DNA from 2 places in the Bradyrhizobium sp. 521_C7_N1_3 genome. Region 2 is predicted to be linked to the other one. Evidence: riboswitches for the same ligand, from Rfam matches in the RefSeq annotation. Region 2 holds a riboswitch; the other holds the start of a gene.
What was found. A riboswitch is a leader RNA that binds a small molecule or an ion and turns the genes downstream of it on or off. The one in region 2 is predicted to bind cobalamin.
Positions count from the first base shown of each region.

Region 1: linked by a shared signal. The riboswitch ahead of AB7008_RS17635 (TonB-dependent receptor) and the one ahead of AB7008_RS27525 (TonB-dependent receptor plug domain-containing protein) in region 2 are both predicted to bind cobalamin.

Region 1 is NZ_CP197232.1:3,800,686-3,808,472, reverse strand. It holds gene AB7008_RS17655 (efflux RND transporter permease subunit) at 1-985, opposite strand, end outside; gene AB7008_RS17650 (efflux RND transporter periplasmic adaptor subunit) at 982-2,415, opposite strand; gene AB7008_RS17645 (FixH family protein) at 2,500-2,892, opposite strand; gene AB7008_RS17640 (hypothetical protein) at 2,995-3,360, opposite strand; cobalamin riboswitch at 3,592-3,799, shown strand; gene AB7008_RS17635 (TonB-dependent receptor) at 3,964-6,348, shown strand; gene AB7008_RS17630 (GFA family protein) at 6,487-6,894, shown strand; gene AB7008_RS17625 (Cj0069 family protein) at 7,055-7,787, shown strand, end outside.
Region 2 is NZ_CP197232.1:5,906,986-5,914,772, forward strand. It holds gene AB7008_RS27490 (GNAT family N-acetyltransferase) at 233-691, opposite strand; partial or broken gene AB7008_RS27495 (ribonucleotide-diphosphate reductase subunit beta) at 767-907, opposite strand; gene AB7008_RS27500 (MerR family transcriptional regulator) at 926-1,336, opposite strand; gene AB7008_RS27505 (hypothetical protein) at 1,422-1,862, shown strand; gene AB7008_RS27510 (hypothetical protein) at 1,862-2,077, shown strand; gene AB7008_RS27515 (hypothetical protein) at 2,198-2,779, opposite strand; gene AB7008_RS27520 (DUF6925 family protein) at 2,826-3,836, opposite strand; gene AB7008_RS27525 (TonB-dependent receptor plug domain-containing protein) at 3,854-5,968, opposite strand; cobalamin riboswitch at 6,083-6,296, opposite strand; gene AB7008_RS27530 (hypothetical protein) at 6,372-6,593, opposite strand; gene AB7008_RS27535 (hypothetical protein) at 6,722-6,979, opposite strand; gene AB7008_RS27540 (hypothetical protein) at 7,082-7,294, opposite strand; gene AB7008_RS27545 (hypothetical protein) at 7,447-7,623, opposite strand; gene AB7008_RS27550 (adenylate/guanylate cyclase domain-containing protein) at 7,750-7,787, opposite strand, start outside.

The DNA.
Region 1 (7,787 bases), 2.1 Mb from region 2:
AGATCAGGTTCGACCGGTCGTAGACCGGCACGATCTCGACTGATTTCGGCAGGCTGCTCGCGATCTCCCCGAAGCGCTTCTTGACGTTTTCGATGACGTCGAGGGCGTTGACGCCGAACCGCTGCAGCACGATGCCGCTCGCGACCTCGCCCTCACCGTTCAATTCGGCGATGCCACGCCGCTCGTCGGGCCCGAGCTCGACGCTGGCGACATCCCGCAGCAGCACCGGGGTGCCGTTGCTCGTCTTCAGCACGATGTTGCCGAGATCGTTGATGCTCTTGATGTAGCCCTTGCCGCGGATGACGTATTCGAACTCGGAGAGCTCGACGGTGCGGCCGCCGACGTCGGCGTTGCTGGCGCGGATCGCCTCACGTATTTTCTGCATGCTGATGCCGCGGTCGCGCATCCGCTGCGGGTCGAGGACCACGTTGTACTGCTTGACGAAGCCGCCGACGCTGGCGACCTCGGCGACGCCTTCGGCCTTGGCCAGCGCGAACTTCAGATTCCAGTCCTGGATCGTGCGCGTGTCCGCCAAGTTCAATTCCTTCGATATGACGGCGTATTGGTAGACCCAGCCGACGCCGGTCGCGTCGGGCCCGATGGTCGGGGTGACGCCGGCGGGAAGCCTCGACGCCGCGCCGTTCAGGAATTCCATGACGCGCGACCGTGCCCAATAGATGTCGGTGCCGTCCTCGAAGATCACATAGACGAAGGAGACGCCGAAGAACGAGAAGCCGCGGACGACCTTCGATTTCGGCACGGTGAGCATCGCCGTCGTCAGCGGATAGGTGACCTGATCCTCGATCACCTGCGGCGCCTGGCCGGGATACTCGGTGTAGACGATGACCTGCGTATCCGAGAGATCCGGGATCGCATCCAGCGGAAGGTGAACCAGGGCATAGAGGCCGGCGGCGGCTGCGAAGCCGGTCCCGAACAGCACGAGCAGCAGATTGCGCGCCGACCAGGCGATGATGCGGGCGATCATTTGTGATCTCCCGTTGCATCGCCAGGGCCGGCGTCGGTGGCCTGGGACGCCGCCTCACCAAAACCCTTCAGCGCCGCCTTCAGGTTGCTTTCCGCATCGATCAGGAAGTTGGCGGAGGTCACCACCGCCTCGCCGTCCGCGAGACCATGGCGCACCTCGACATAGCCGCCGCCGCGACGGCCGAGCTTGACTTCCCGCGGCTCGAAGCGCCCTTCCCCCTTGTCGACGAGGACGGCCTGCCGGCTGCCGGTATCGAGCACCGCGCTGTCCGGTATCGCCAGGACGGGCGCGGCATCGGCCGTGTCGATGTCCGCATCGACGTACATGTCCGGCAGCAGCACCGCGTCCGGATTGGCAAGCTCGATCCTGACGCGAACGGTTCGGGTGTCGCGGTTCACCTGCGGATAGACGACGGCGATTGTCCCGGTGAAGCTTCGGCCGGGGAAACTGCGCGCGCGCACCGCGACCGACTGCCCCACCGCGATGTTGCCGAGATCGCGCTCGGCCACGTCGACCAGCGCCCAGACGACCGAGGTGTCCGCGATCCGGAACAGCACGTCGCCGGGATTGGCCCGCATGCCTTCGATCGCGTTGCGTTCGAGCACGACCCCGTCGCGCGGCGCGGACCAGCGTATGGCCACGGGCGCCGTGTGCGTCTTGTCCATCTCCGCGATGACGGACTCGGGAACGTCGAGATTGACCAGCCGCTGTCGCGAGCCGCGGCCGTACATCTCGACACCGCCGACCGTCTTGGAGGTGATCGTCGCGAGATATTCCGCCGCCGCAGACGCCACCGCCGAACTGTAGATTTCCATCAGCGGCTGACCGGCCTTCACGCGCGTGCCGGTCGTCACGTCGGCGACCTTCTGCACGAAGCTTTCGGCGCGCATCGCGATCACCGACACGCGGCGTTCATCGAGCTGGATCGTGCCGGGCGCCTTCACCGAGACCCGGATCGAGCGTCGCGCGACGGGCTCGGACTTCACGCCCGCGCGCTGGATCTTGCCGGGCGACAGCTTCACCGTGCCGTCGTCGGCGTCGTCGCCTTCGTAAACGGCGACATAGTCCATCCCCATCGGATCCTTCTTCGGGACGGACGAGGTATCTGGCAGCCCCATGGGATTGCGGTAGTAGAGGATTTTTCGCGGCGAAGCCGCCTGCGCCTTCGGCGGCGCCGGCGCGACGGCCGCTCCATCGTCGTCGTAGACCGGCAGATAGTCCCGCCCGCGGTCGTCCTTCTTCGGAGCCGCAGACCAGAGCGGCGCACCGCTTGGATCGCGGTAGTAGAGCGGCGTTCGCTCCGCGGCAGCCGCAGCCGATGATATGCCGGCCTCAGCGAGCCAGCCCGCACCGTTCGAATGCCAGTAGTAACCGGCCAGGACCAGGCCGCCGCCCAGCGCAAGTGCCGTCAGGAGACGCAGCGTTTTCATGTCGTGTATCCGCGCGCCCGGGAGCGCGCGTCCGTGTGAAGGAAAAAGGGGAATGTCGGGCGCCGCCGGGCAGCGCCCGAACGCTCACTTGACCGCCGTGACGATCACCTTGCCGGTGACGGTCTCCGGTTCGCCCTGCACCTTCACGGACAGCGTCATCTGGTAGCGTCCAGCCATCGGCAGGTCCGTCTTGAAGGCGTACACACCCGGTTCCCTGGACGGCAGCGGCGCGACCGCCGATTCCATCTCCGCCATCCCGTCCGGGGCCATGTCGAGCCGCGTCTTGAAGATGACCGCGTCCGGTATCGGCTTGCCGGTCTGCTTGTTCGTCAGGCGAACGGCGAGCGTGACGTCTTCGCCCTTCTTCATCTGCGGCGTGACGGGCTCGAAGGCGTAGTCGCCCGCGCCCGCCATCGCGGCGGAAGCGGCAAGCGAAAGGGTGGCGGCGAGAGCCGCGGTGCTGATTTTGGAAAGCATTGTCCTGTCCTCATGAATTGATCTTTCGCCGTGGCGCGTGAAGCGCGCACGTCAGTCGTCGTCGCGAGCAGGCATGCCGCTCGCGTCTCGGGCTTTGCGAGATCAGATTCGAGGAGGTCGGAAAGGAGGACTGCCGCCGCGGAAGGAAACGACCTGATCCGGGGGAATAGCCATCGTGCTGGCCACGACGGCGAGACGCTCGAACGCCACGGGCCTGACATCACCGAGCGCGATGATCCCGCCAACGCAGCAGAAGCCCATACCGCACTTGTAGTCGCCGATATGGGAGCCCGTTCCCTTCATGTCGGGACAACAATCGTCCATCGACATGTCGGCGTCACCGCTCATGTGCATGGCCGTCTGCATGCCATCCGACGACATTGCGAGGTTCGCCGCGGACGCGCCAACCGGCAGCATCGCCAGGGAGATGGCGATGGCGACTGCCAGGATGGTACGGACGAACTGCAGCAATATCGACTTACCTTGTCAGGCGGGAACTCGGTCTCAGTAGCATATTCGGACACCAAAGGCAGTCATTGATCGTGGTCAAGCGTTCGTTACCCAGGCTCGTCCGGAGGCCGGGTTGGACGTTTCGACGCAGTCCCTCGGACTATCGTGCAAAACAGCAACACAAGGCCACCATCGACCGACCGGCCCATCGAACAGCCCGCGCGGATGTTGACGCGCTCATCCCCTGATGCCAGTTTCGTGATCGGTAGTGTCCGCAAGGACTCTTCAAGGGAATGCGGTGCGCCCACCTCAGTGGGCAATTCCGCGGCTGCCCCCGCAACTGTAGGCGGATAGCCGACGACCAAACGAACCACTGGAGCCCCGCTTGGGCCTCTGGGAAGGTGGTCGAAGGCGATGACCCGCGAGCCAGGAAACCTGCTACCAGCCATGGTCACGCGCGAACGCATTGGGCGGGGTGCCCTGATGTCGGACAAGTAGCCGGTGCATCCGCCGCCTGGGGCGAAGGTGGATGACTAAGGCAACCGCGGTGACGGTTTGTTTGCGTCGCCGCAGAGCGTTGTTGTGCAAAATCTTCATTTCCGTGCTGGCGCGAGGCCAGCGTTGTCGCATGCTTTCCTGATTACCCTGCTCTCGTCGGTGTCGCTGTCGTCCGCGGCGCTCGCGCAAAGTGCGGCGCAGGACAACCGTTCCCGGGAGGTCGGCCCGGTGATCGTGTCTCCGCCTGCGCCGCGACAGGCTCCCGCCGTCAGCCCCGGCACCCAGAAGCCGCGCCAGGCCCGGCGCGCCGCGGGACGCAATCGTGGCGCCCCTGCTGTCGCCGTTCCGGCCGCGCAAGCTCCGAGCGGCCCGGTGCAGACGCCGCTGAACACGGCCGCCGTCACCGACGTCGGCTCCCGGCTCGGGATCACCGCGCGCGAGATGCCGGCGACCGTCGAGGTCATCAGTCAGCGGACGATGCAGGACCTGGGCATCCGGACCACGACCGACGTCGCCAAGGCGGCGGTCGGCGTCACCGGCGGCGATGCGCCCGGCGCGCCCGCCATCTTCTCGATGCGTGGCTTTTCCGGCGACCAGATCTCCACGCTCTACAACGGCATCCCGATCGGGCCGTCGACCATGACCGGCCGTCCCATGGACGTGGCTGGCCTCCAGCAGGTCGAGATCATCAAGGGACCGGACTCGCTGGTGGCGGGCCTCGGTGCGACCGGCGGCGCCATCAACTACGTCAACAAGGCGCCGCACACCGGACCAATCGTCAACGACGCCTTCACCTCCTACGATTCCTTCAACGGCTATCGCGCCGGTTACGGATCGGGCGGCAGCACGCTGATCAACGGCCTCGACTACCGCTTCGATATCAGCCATTTCAACAACAAGGGCTTTATCGACGACACCTATTCGAAGCTCAGCAACGTCTCGGGCCAGCTGAACTATCGCGTCAACGAGAACCTGAAGATCTGGGGCGCGACCGAATACAGGCAGGACAACGACCGCTTCTACTGGGGGACACCGCTGGTGCCCGCGAACGCGCCGGGCATCGTGCCGACGTACGGCATCGTGTCCGGTCGGTGGAGTAACTATTACCTCGGCGGCGGCACACCGGTCCCGGTCACCATCGACGCGCGCACGCTGACCACGAACTACAACGTGCTAAACAATCATAGCGGCGCCAACGAGCTCTGGCTGCGCAGTGGCTTTCAATGGGACATCACCAACAACGTCTCGCTGAAAAGCCAGGTCTATGGCTATGACGCCCACCGGCACTGGTTCAACAACGAGATCTCGTCGTTCGACCAGACAATAGGCAATTTCGCAGGCGCGCAGAGCATCTATCGCGAACGTCTGGCGCTGGATCACGCCCAGCGACTCTACGGCAACATCACCGACCTCACCGTTAATTCCAACGTCGGTGGAATGGACAATCGCTTCGTGGCCACCGTGGCGGCGAGCAGCAACCAGTTCAACGTCTCGCAGGACACGCTGTTCTTCAACGACTACGTCGACCTCCTCAACCCGGATCGCGGCCTCTACGGCCCACGCAGCGACGAGAAGATCTACACCCATCTCGACACCGCCTCGCTGTCGTTCGAGGACCGGCTCAAGCTGACCTCGACCTTCGCACTGATCGGCGGCATCCGTTTTGAGAATATCGAGCTATCGCGGACCCGCTTCGACGAGAATGGCCTCCTGAAAGCCAACTATCCTTTCTCTAAGACGTTCAATCCGGTCACCGGACGCATCGGCTACACCTGGGACATCGCGCCCGGCGTGATGCTTTACAGCCAGTACGCGACGGCAGCCGACCCGACGGTGGCGAACATCTTCATCCTCAGGCCCACGACGCCGCTGCTGCTGACGACATCGCGGACCTACGAGACCGGCGTGAAGCTGCTGTCGGCCGACAAGCGCGCGGAGGCCACGTTCTCGGCGTTCGACATCGAGCGCAAGAACGTCTACGTCCCCGAAAGCGGCATCCTCTTCAACGTCGCCGGCAAGATCGCCTCCAAGGGCGTCGAGATTGCCGCCGCGGTCAATCCGGTCGCAGGCCTGAAGCTATGGGGCAACGTCGCCTTCGTGCAGTCGCGCTTCATCGACTTCACCTATGTCGACGGCAATGGCGACTTCCAGTCCTATTCGGGCAAGACGCCGCCCAACGTTCCCAACTTCATCGCCAACGCCGGCGCCTCCTACCGCTTCGACACGAGGCTGCCGGTGGAGATCGGCGGCCTCGTCCGTCACGTCGGCGACCGCTTCAACTTCCAGGACAATCTGGTCACGATGGACGCCTACACGATCTTCGACGCATACGCGTTCGTCGACATCCCAAAAGCCTATTTCCCGGGCGTCGACCAGACCCGGATCAGCTTTCGCGTGAGGAACCTGACCAACAAGCTCTACGCCGCCTGGGGCGATCCCGGTTACACCGACCAGATCATCCTGGGCGCGCCGCGCAGCTACGAGATCGCGGCTTCGTTCAAATGGTAGTCGCGGATCACCTTGCCCTCGCGGTGGCAGGAGTTGTCACGCGACAGTAGGACGCAATCGCAGATCGATTGCGCCGTTGAAGCCGCAGGTCTCGAGAGCTATCGATCAACGAAACCTCGCTTCCATCGGGAGGAACGCATGAGCACCATCACCGGCGGTTGTCACTGTGGCGCGATCCGCTATCAGGTCGACGGCGAAGCGATCGTGCATGCGCTGTGTCACTGCCGCGATTGCAGGCTTCACGCGGGCGCTCCCGTCGTCGGCTGGACGATGTACGCGGACGATGCCGTCAAGGTGACCAAGGGCGAGCCCAAGGTGTATCGGTCCTCGGAACATGCCCGGCGGCACTTTTGCGGCGACTGCGGAACCGGCCTGTTTTATGTCAATGCCGACATGTTGCCCGGGGTCATCGACGTCCAGAGCGCGACCTACGACGATCCCGATGCCGTACCGGCGACGATGCACATCCAGGTCGCAGAGCGCCTTGGATGGATGGAGCGCGCGCACGAACTGCCGACATTCGACCGCTATCCTCCGCCACCGTAGCGGCGCGCGCGAAGCGTTCGCCGTCTGGATGGAACCGCACAAACACCATCTTGCAACGGCCGGACGATCTCACGTACATTGATCGGCGTGGGGACGAAGCAGACTCCCCGTGAGACCTCGGTCCAAGCTCTGCGCAGCACGCCATTCGTGGAGCTTGCGCATGGATACCGAACGCCACTCCCCTCTCCGCCATGCCGTTGCCATCGTCTCCCGCGGCGACGCTGCCGCGCGCCGGGACGCGACGGCGCAAAACAGCCGCTTCGTCCGCGTTTTCGAAGCACTCGCCGCGGTCGGCATCGACGCCCGGCCGGTGATCTACGACGAGATCTTCGCCGACGCCGTCCGCGATCAACTGCTCGCCGTCGATGGCGTGCTCGTGTGGGTCGATCCGATCCATCAGGGCAAGACGCGCGAGGCCCTCGACCCGCTGCTTCGCGACGTTGCGGCGCAAGGGCCATGGGTAAGCGCCCATCCCGACGTGATCCTGAAGATGGGCGTCAAGGAGGTGCTCTACCGAACGCGTCATCTCGGCTGGGGAGCCGATACGCATCGCTATGACACCGCAGCAAGCTTCCGCGCCGAATTTCCCGCGCGCCTTCAGGCGAACGGTCCGCGCGTGCTCAAGCAAAATCGCGGCAATGGCGGCCAGGGGGTGTGGAAGGTGGAGGCCCTGCCCAACGCGGACGGCATGGTTCGCGTGCTGCATGCGCAACGCGGCAGCCTGCCCGAGGACATGCCGCTCGATGCCTTCCTCGCCCGCTGCGAACCGTATTTCGGATGGGGCGGCTGCGTCATCGACCAGGCGTTCCAACCCCGCCTGCCCGATGGCATGATCCGCTGCTACATGAGCGGCGCCAGGGTCGCGGGCTTCGGGCATCAATTGATCAAGGCCC
Region 2 (7,787 bases):
GGACACGCGCGGGACTACTGAGATACCTCGCCAAGATGACAATTCACAACTCAAGATCGTTCCGCAGGCGTGGCGCGCCTGACTTCAGCTCGATGACGAGGCGCACTTAGGTGAGTCGTTCCGCCCTCCTTCGTCGGCGATACGCCTCGGGTATTCTGCCCGTCGGGCAACCAATGGCCGAGCGGACCCGTCACAATAGTCGACCCGCAAATGCGCCGCAGGCGAAGGCAGCTCAATCCGTCAGGTCGAGCCGCATAAACTGGTTGTGCGGGCTTGCCTCATAGTCGGCGAACGGCGCGCAGGAGACAAAACCGGCGCTGCGGTAGAGCGAGATGGCGGGCGCGTGCAGGGCTGCCGTACCTGTCTCCAGGTTGAGGTGCACGTAACCCCGCCTGCGGGCTTCAGCGATGATATGGCTCAGCAGTGCGCGCCCTACCCCGGTGCCCCGCGCAGCCGGCGCGGCACGCATCGACTTCACCTCGCCATGCGTATGATCCAGCTCCTTCAGCGCACCGAACCCGAGCAGGACATCGTCCTGCCAAGCCGTCCAGAAGGTCACGGTGTCAGCCGAAAGGCCGGCGGCATCGAGAGCGAACGCACGCTCGGCCATGACGCTGCGCAGCTCCTCGAGATGATGTGCCAACAAGTCAGCGACATAGGGCGCCGTCGGATCGTCTCGTCTGATCTCCACCTCATCCCCCTGCTGTCGCACGCGTGCCACCGTTTAAGCACAGGTGGCACGCCCGCGGCGTAGCCGTTATCGATGCTATTCCCAAGTCAGCGCACCGCCGTTCTGGTACGCGATGACCCTCGTCTCGAAGAAGTTCTTCTCCTTCTTCAGATCCATCGCTTCCGACATCCACGGGAATGGATTGTCGACCTCGGCGAAAGCGAATGCGAGTCCGATTCAATCCTGGAGCGCGCCTCAACTTGGCGCGCTATGAGGTCCACATCCCGCCTGCAGGATCACGCAGTCCGGCGCGACGCTGCCGCTGCATGTCGCCTCGCAGCCGCTCACCAGCGACGCCACTGTCGCTTCCAGCACACGCAGCTCCGCAATCTTCGCCCTGATTGCACCGAGGTGCTTCTCCGCAAAGGTCCTCGTTTCGCTGCAGGGCACGCATCGCTGCACCGATGCGAGAAGTTCGCGCGTCTCGTCGATCGAGAAATCGAGATCGCGGCAGTGCCTGATGAGGCGGATCGCACCGAGAGCCTGTTCGCCATAGACGCGCTGGCCGCCTTGCCGCGCCGGCGGCATCAACAGGCCGATGCTCTCGTAATAGCGGATGGTGGGGACCGAGACGCCGGCCGCTTTGGCGAGGACGCCAATTCGCATGGAAGCTCTCACTTTTCGCTTGAACCTCAAGTGGCTTGAGGGCGTAGCGATCGGGTCCGCGACGCACAAGCATGAGGAGAATCACATGAGCGTTATTGGACCGTCCTGCAATCTTCCGTCCGAGACCTTGCCGGGATGCGGCTGCGCGGCGAAGGCAGAGCCGAGCGGCGGCAAGGCCGCAGGCACGGCGGTTGCGACTGCGGTCGCCGCGGCGGCCTGCACGGCGTGCTGTGTGCTGCCCTTCACATTGCCCGCTGTCGTGCTCGCCAGCGCCGGAAGCCTGATCGCCGCGCTCGATCACGCGCACGGCCTCATGACGAAGTTGTCGATCGCAATCGTGCTCTGCGCATGGGGCTGGATCGTGTGGCGATCGCGGACATCAGGCCTGAAAATCCGATCGTCGGTGCTGGCCGCGATGTGCGTGGCAACCGTCCTGACCGCGACGGCCGCGCTGTGGCCGGTGATGGAGCCCGCCGCTTTTCACGCGCTCGGGGTCGCCAAGAGGCCGAAAGCGCCAGCGGGCTGATGGATACGCTGACGATCTTCGGACTGCTGTCGGTCAGCGCGATGCTGCTGTTCTACGCGCTTGAGCCGCGCGGGCCTCGCTATGTGCTGGCCTTCGCGGCGGCGTGCGCGCTCAGCAGCGCCTACGGCTTTCTCCAGGGCGCCTGGCCGTTCGGGTTTGTCGAGACGGTGTGGACGGCGGTCGCCTTGCGGCGGTGGGCGAAGGTCCGGTCATAGACATGACCGGACTCTCGTCTCGTAGCCCGGATGGAGCGCAGCGCAATCCGGGAAAGCTGCGCATGCCGGGCGGGCAGCCCCGGATTTCGCTTCGCTCCATCCAGGATACCAGTCAGCCACTCAGGCCGACATTGCGCCCTTGCGCCCGAACGGATCGACCAGGCGGACGATCTCGCAGGCCGCGACGAGGCCGGCGAGCCAGACGGCGCTGGTCAGCCCGATGCGCGTCACGATGGCCGCAGTGAACGCGCCCTCTCCGCCCAGGAACGGCGTCGCGGCGAGCAGCGCGAGCTCGTAGGCGGCGTAGGCGGCGACGAGCGCGATGGCCAGCATCAGCGGCGTGCGGCCCTGCGGCAGCAGGCGGAGGACGGTCGATGCCGTTGCGGTCGACAGCAACGCAGCCGCGCCGATCACAAAGCCCCAAGCGATGGTGCTGCCGTCAATGGGATAATGCAGGACGCCGAAGCCGATGGTCTGGTTCACGAGCCAGGCGCCGGTGACGACGAGCAGCGCCGGACGCATCGGCAGCATCGCGGCGGCGACGACGGCGAACGCCGCAAACGGCGTCGCGCAGGCAAGCGCGAGGCTCGCGAGCGCGCATGACACGGTCAGCAGCGCAAAGCAGAACATCGGCGCAAGGCGCGAGGCGACCGGATGAAGGCGGAAACGATCGGCGTGGGGCGGCAGGATGGTGACAGTCATGGAACGATCTCCTTGTGGGATTTGTAGCACATTTTTGACGTCTGACTCAGTGAAGAGCCTCCATGGGATCTTCAGTCTCGGCTGGATCGCGCCGGTCGTAGGCGGCAAGCCAGGCGGCGAGTGTCACGGTGTGCGGCTCCATGGCCGCCAATTGGCGCAAGGCCACGCGAACGGTGGCGCGCGCCGTGCGATCGGATGGAAGCGTCACCGTCTCAGGTCCCCGCCCCTCCGCGACCGCCTCGACCACGGCCCTCTTGCACGCCATTAGCTCCGGCAGCCCATAGAGTTCGAGCAGCGCCTGGAAGGCTGCGTGATGATCCGGCCGGAAAGCGCGCTTGCGGCCGAGCTGATCGCGCAGCGGATGGGCCGGATAGAGATGCGCGCAGGGGATCCATCCCTCGGGCAGCGGCTCGGTGGCGGCATGGGTACGGCCATGCGCGAGCAGCTTTGGCAGGACGTGGGTGTGCGGGCCGTCAGGGCTTCGCCCGCCCGGCGGCGGGATCGGCTGGAATACCTCGGCGCGCCCGATGCGGCTGATGAAGACGCGGTGCGGATTGGCAGCCAGAATGATCCGCATGGCGTCGCTTTCGGGCGCGAACACGGATTGGCCCGTGCGGCTCCTGAGTGCGGCAATGGCGTCGGCATCGCTGACGCGGATGCAGGCGTCGATCTGCAACGCTCCGAGGCCAAGGTCGAACAGGATGCCGCTGCGATCCCTCCTCTGGAGCGACTCGATATCCGGGCCGAGCTCGGTCAGCACGGTACGACCACTCATGACGCTCGCTTCATGCGGAAGACACAGCGCGATGCGGTGGCTCCAGCTCTCCGTGGTCGGCGATTCCGACGCGATCAGGCGCAGATCCGGGTGGGAGACAACGCGTATCCCACCCTTCTGCGCCACGACGCTGATCCGGTTGCGCGACTGCTCGATATCGAAGGCTTCGCCGGGCTCGCGCGTGAACTCGGCAATGGCACCGAACGTGCCGACGCTCCAGCCGGCCTCAGCGTCGGCAAGCTGGCTTGCGATCAGGTCCATGAGCGGATCGGCCGTCGTCATGAGGCTTCTCTCCCTCGCTATCTGACGTCGTAATTCGCCAGGCGAATGCCGCCATAGACGCCCAGTGCCGGCTGCAGAAAGCCGGTCGGATTTTGATAGTGCACATTGGCGAGATTATCGACCCGGCCAAACACCTTCACCTGGTCGGTGACCAGATATTCGGCTGCGACGTTGACGATGGTGTAGGCCGAAGCCAGCAGACGCGGAATGCTGAAGTCACGGTTGCCATCGACGAAACTCCCGACGTGCAACACGGTTGCGGACAATGTGAGCGGGTCGATCGGATTCCAGATGACATTCGCGCTCCACTTCTCCTTCGGACGCCTCAGCAGCTCCAGTCCCGCTGTCACATCGACCGCGCGGGTAAAAGTGTAGTCGGCACGAACGCGAAGCCGGTCGGTGATCGCCGCCGCGACGAAGCTCTCCGTGCCCTCCGTGATCGCCTTGCCGATATTGGTGTTGGTGCTCGTGAATGTCACGGGATCGAACGTGCTCTGGATCAGGTCCGTGATGTTGTTGCGGAAGTAGGTCGACCCGAAGCGAACGCGATCGCCAAACAAGGGTTGCTCGAAGCCCGCGTCGTATCCGACGCTTTCCTCGGGCCTGAGGTTGGGATTTGCAAAGAAGAAGAACGCGGGAAAGCTCACGTAAAGCTGGTTGAGCGTCGGCGCCTTGAACCCCGTGCCGTAGCTTCCCTTGAACTTCGTATCCGTGACCGGCACGATCACGGCAGACGCCAGACGAAAGGTCGGATGCTCTCCAAACCGCTCGTTGTCGTCCTGCCGGACGTTGGCCGTGAAGAAGACGCGATCCCGGAACTGGGACTGCAGCTCCATATAGCCGGCCTTGTTGACGTTTTGCGCCGAGAGCATCGCCGTTTGCAGTGTTTCGGTCTCATGCTCCGCGCCAAGGATGACATTGCTGTTGGGCGCGAGCTGGGTCGTGGTGTGCCAATCATACTTGACGCGGTCGCCGGTCGTGATCGTGGCCATCGCGTTGCCGGGCGAGATGTTGTAGTTCCAGTGGTTGGTGTAGTTGACGCCGAAATAGCTCGTCATCCGGTCGTCGAGAGCAGACCAGACCGCCTCCCCGCGCGTGAAGAGCTGGTGCACCGTCTGCGTGCTTTGCGCGGCCGCGGGAAAGCTCGCGAATGTGACGAGATCGAAGGTGTCTCCGGTAAAGCGGAGGGTGGCGTCAGTGTACCGCGCCACGCCGTTGAGCGTCAGGCGTTCGCTCAATTCGGCGCCAAGCTTCGTCGAATAAGTCATGTTGTCGTAGTTGTTGCCGATCGCCTTCTGCCCCGGCGGCAGCAATTCGACCGGCGTCACCGGCACGTCGTTCGCGTGGAAATGCGCAACGTTGAAGGCATAGTTGAAGTGGTCCTGTGAACCGCTCAGGCCTGCGGTTTGATTGAACGTTCCGAACGAGCCTCCCTCGACCGAGCCGGTCGCGCGGGCGGGACCGTCGCCCTTCTTCGTCACGATGGAGATCACGCCCCCCAGCGCGTCTGCGCCGTAGAGACCGCCCTGCGGACCGCGCAGGACTTCGATCTGCTGAATATCGGAGGTGAGCAACTGGCCGAAATCAAACGAACGGTTCGGGTTGCCGGGATCGCTGACGTCGATGCCGTCGATCAGGACCTTGGTGTGGTTGGAATTCGTTCCGCGCATGAAGATCGACGTCTGTCCGCCGGGACCGCCGGTCTGCACGAGGTTCAAGCCAGGAACCACGCTCAGCGCATCGGATGCGGTCCGGCGCTGATCGCGCTCGATGTCTCTGGCGGTCAGAACCGTCACCGAGCTCGCAACCAGATTGGTCGGCGTGACAACGCCCGTCGGGCTGACGACGACCGTCGGAAACAGGTTGGCCGCGGATACCCCGGCAACCGGGGGCGACGCCGGCACCAGCTCGGGCTTAGGGACCCGAGCGAAGCGCCGCTCGGGCTTGTCGGGCGCAAGCCGCGCGACTTGCGGCTTGGCCGCACGCGCGGTCGGCGCGACCTCGACCGGCGGCAGCAGATCGGGCGATGCCGATTGCTGGGCCTGGGCAATGGACAGATCGAGCGAAGACAGGGAAACGAGCACGACAAGGCCGGCGCGGAAGCGCCTGGCGGCAAAGACAATACGGGACACTCTTGTAACCTCGGTATGACGTCAGTGGCACGTCACAGCGAACGATGTTTCACGGCGGAGCGTTCGATTGCTCCGGTGAAGCTAATGTCTGTACTCCCCGACCGACATCTTCGCGTGTGACCACGGCTGACGGCAGGTCTCCTGGCTCGCGGGTCGTTACCTTACGTCGCCTTCCCAGGACCGAGATTCCCAGTGGCATATGACGAAAGATTCACCGCTTACAGTTGCGGGGGCAGCCGTGGCGTTGAGAATATCCCGGTATCGGGAAAATCTCGCACCACGTTCCCTTTTGATCTCCGTGAGGAGAACCGTCACCGGCCAATCTAGGGGGCGGGCAAGCGGAGAGTCAATCGGCCGGTTGCATCACGGTCAAAGCACCGCACCGGAGATTGAGCCGGCGCAATCAGGCCGGCTCCCGTTCCGAATGCGTCCTGATCACCGCCCGCTCGCCGGCATCGACGAGCTGGCCGATGCCGGTGCGGCCCGTGAGCGCGCAGCGGATGATGTTCTCGGCAACGGACCTGCGAAAGCAATGGTCCTCACCGATTGGGCGATTGCGGCAGACCCGATCCAGCGCCAGCTTCATGTTGATCCGGGTGCGGGTGTCGAAATGCTCGCTGATCATTCGCAGGGCCTCGATGCGTTGATGTCGGAGCGGAAACGCGTCGGCCTAGGCCGGGTTCCAAAAACGGACCGCGCAAGGTGTTGCGCAGAGCTGATTGCGCCCAATCTCTTGGTTCTGTGACAGGCGGGTTACGCCCGCCCTCTTGGCCGCTGGGCCTGAGCCCAGGCCGCGCCGACGTCGCGCAGCGGGGCGTCGCTGCGCCGGATCGGGGTCAGCTCACCGGAGGCCGAGATGATGGCGGTCTCCTCGCGGCGACAGCGCGGGCATACGAAGCGGACCTCGTGCGGCGACGAAGACCAGCTCGAACGTTTGACGTTGGCCGCCATCGGCCATGCATCGCAATGCGAGCACGACACCAGGAACCGACCGGGATCGAGCATACCCATTCCATAGGACTCCGCGTCCTGCCTGCCCCTTCAATGACTGACCCATGTGAATCGTTCCGGTGCCCGAGCACCGTCCCCCCTAGCTCCAGGCAGCGCCGCCGCTCAGTGGGCGCCCTTGAGGGTGCATGACGTGGTGCAGGTGACGGTGTTGCCGTGGTCGCACGCCTTGCAGGCGGCAACGCACTGGTTCATGTCGCGGGGATTGTAGGAGCTGTAGCTCCGCATCGCACAGACCGGGGTCGAGCCGGTGATGTCCTGCTCCTGATTGCAGGCGGCCATCATGAGCGCGAAGATGAGGACTGCAACAAGGCGCATGGGATTGCCCTGGTAGGGAGCGGCAAAGCGACGTCGGCGAGGTGCGCTGCACAGCAACGGATCTCGGCATTCCCACCGCGAGCAATCATGGATCGCGACGCCCGCATCCCGGAAGATGCGCGCCAAACATTAAGAACGGCTTGCGGTCGGCGTCAGGCCGCGGCTTTGGTCGCGATCACCTTCCGCATATCAACCGCCAACTGACGGTATTGCTCCGAGAGTTTCAGATAGAACTCGCGCTTGGTGCTGTCGGTCGCGAGCTTGGCGATCAGCTCGCATTCGGCGGTGAGCGTCTCGAACCGTTCCAGCCTGTCCTGAAGTTCTGTCATCGGCGTGTCCCCATCAAACGCCTCAAGGGACGACTAACCTAAGCCCGGGAATTAGGTCACTGCGAACATCGTTATCAAGTAGAAGCGTTTTTTCCGGCAAGGGCGGTGCCGGCCCGGCACGGACGACTATTTCTGCTCGAGCCGCCATGCGCCGTCCCAATTGG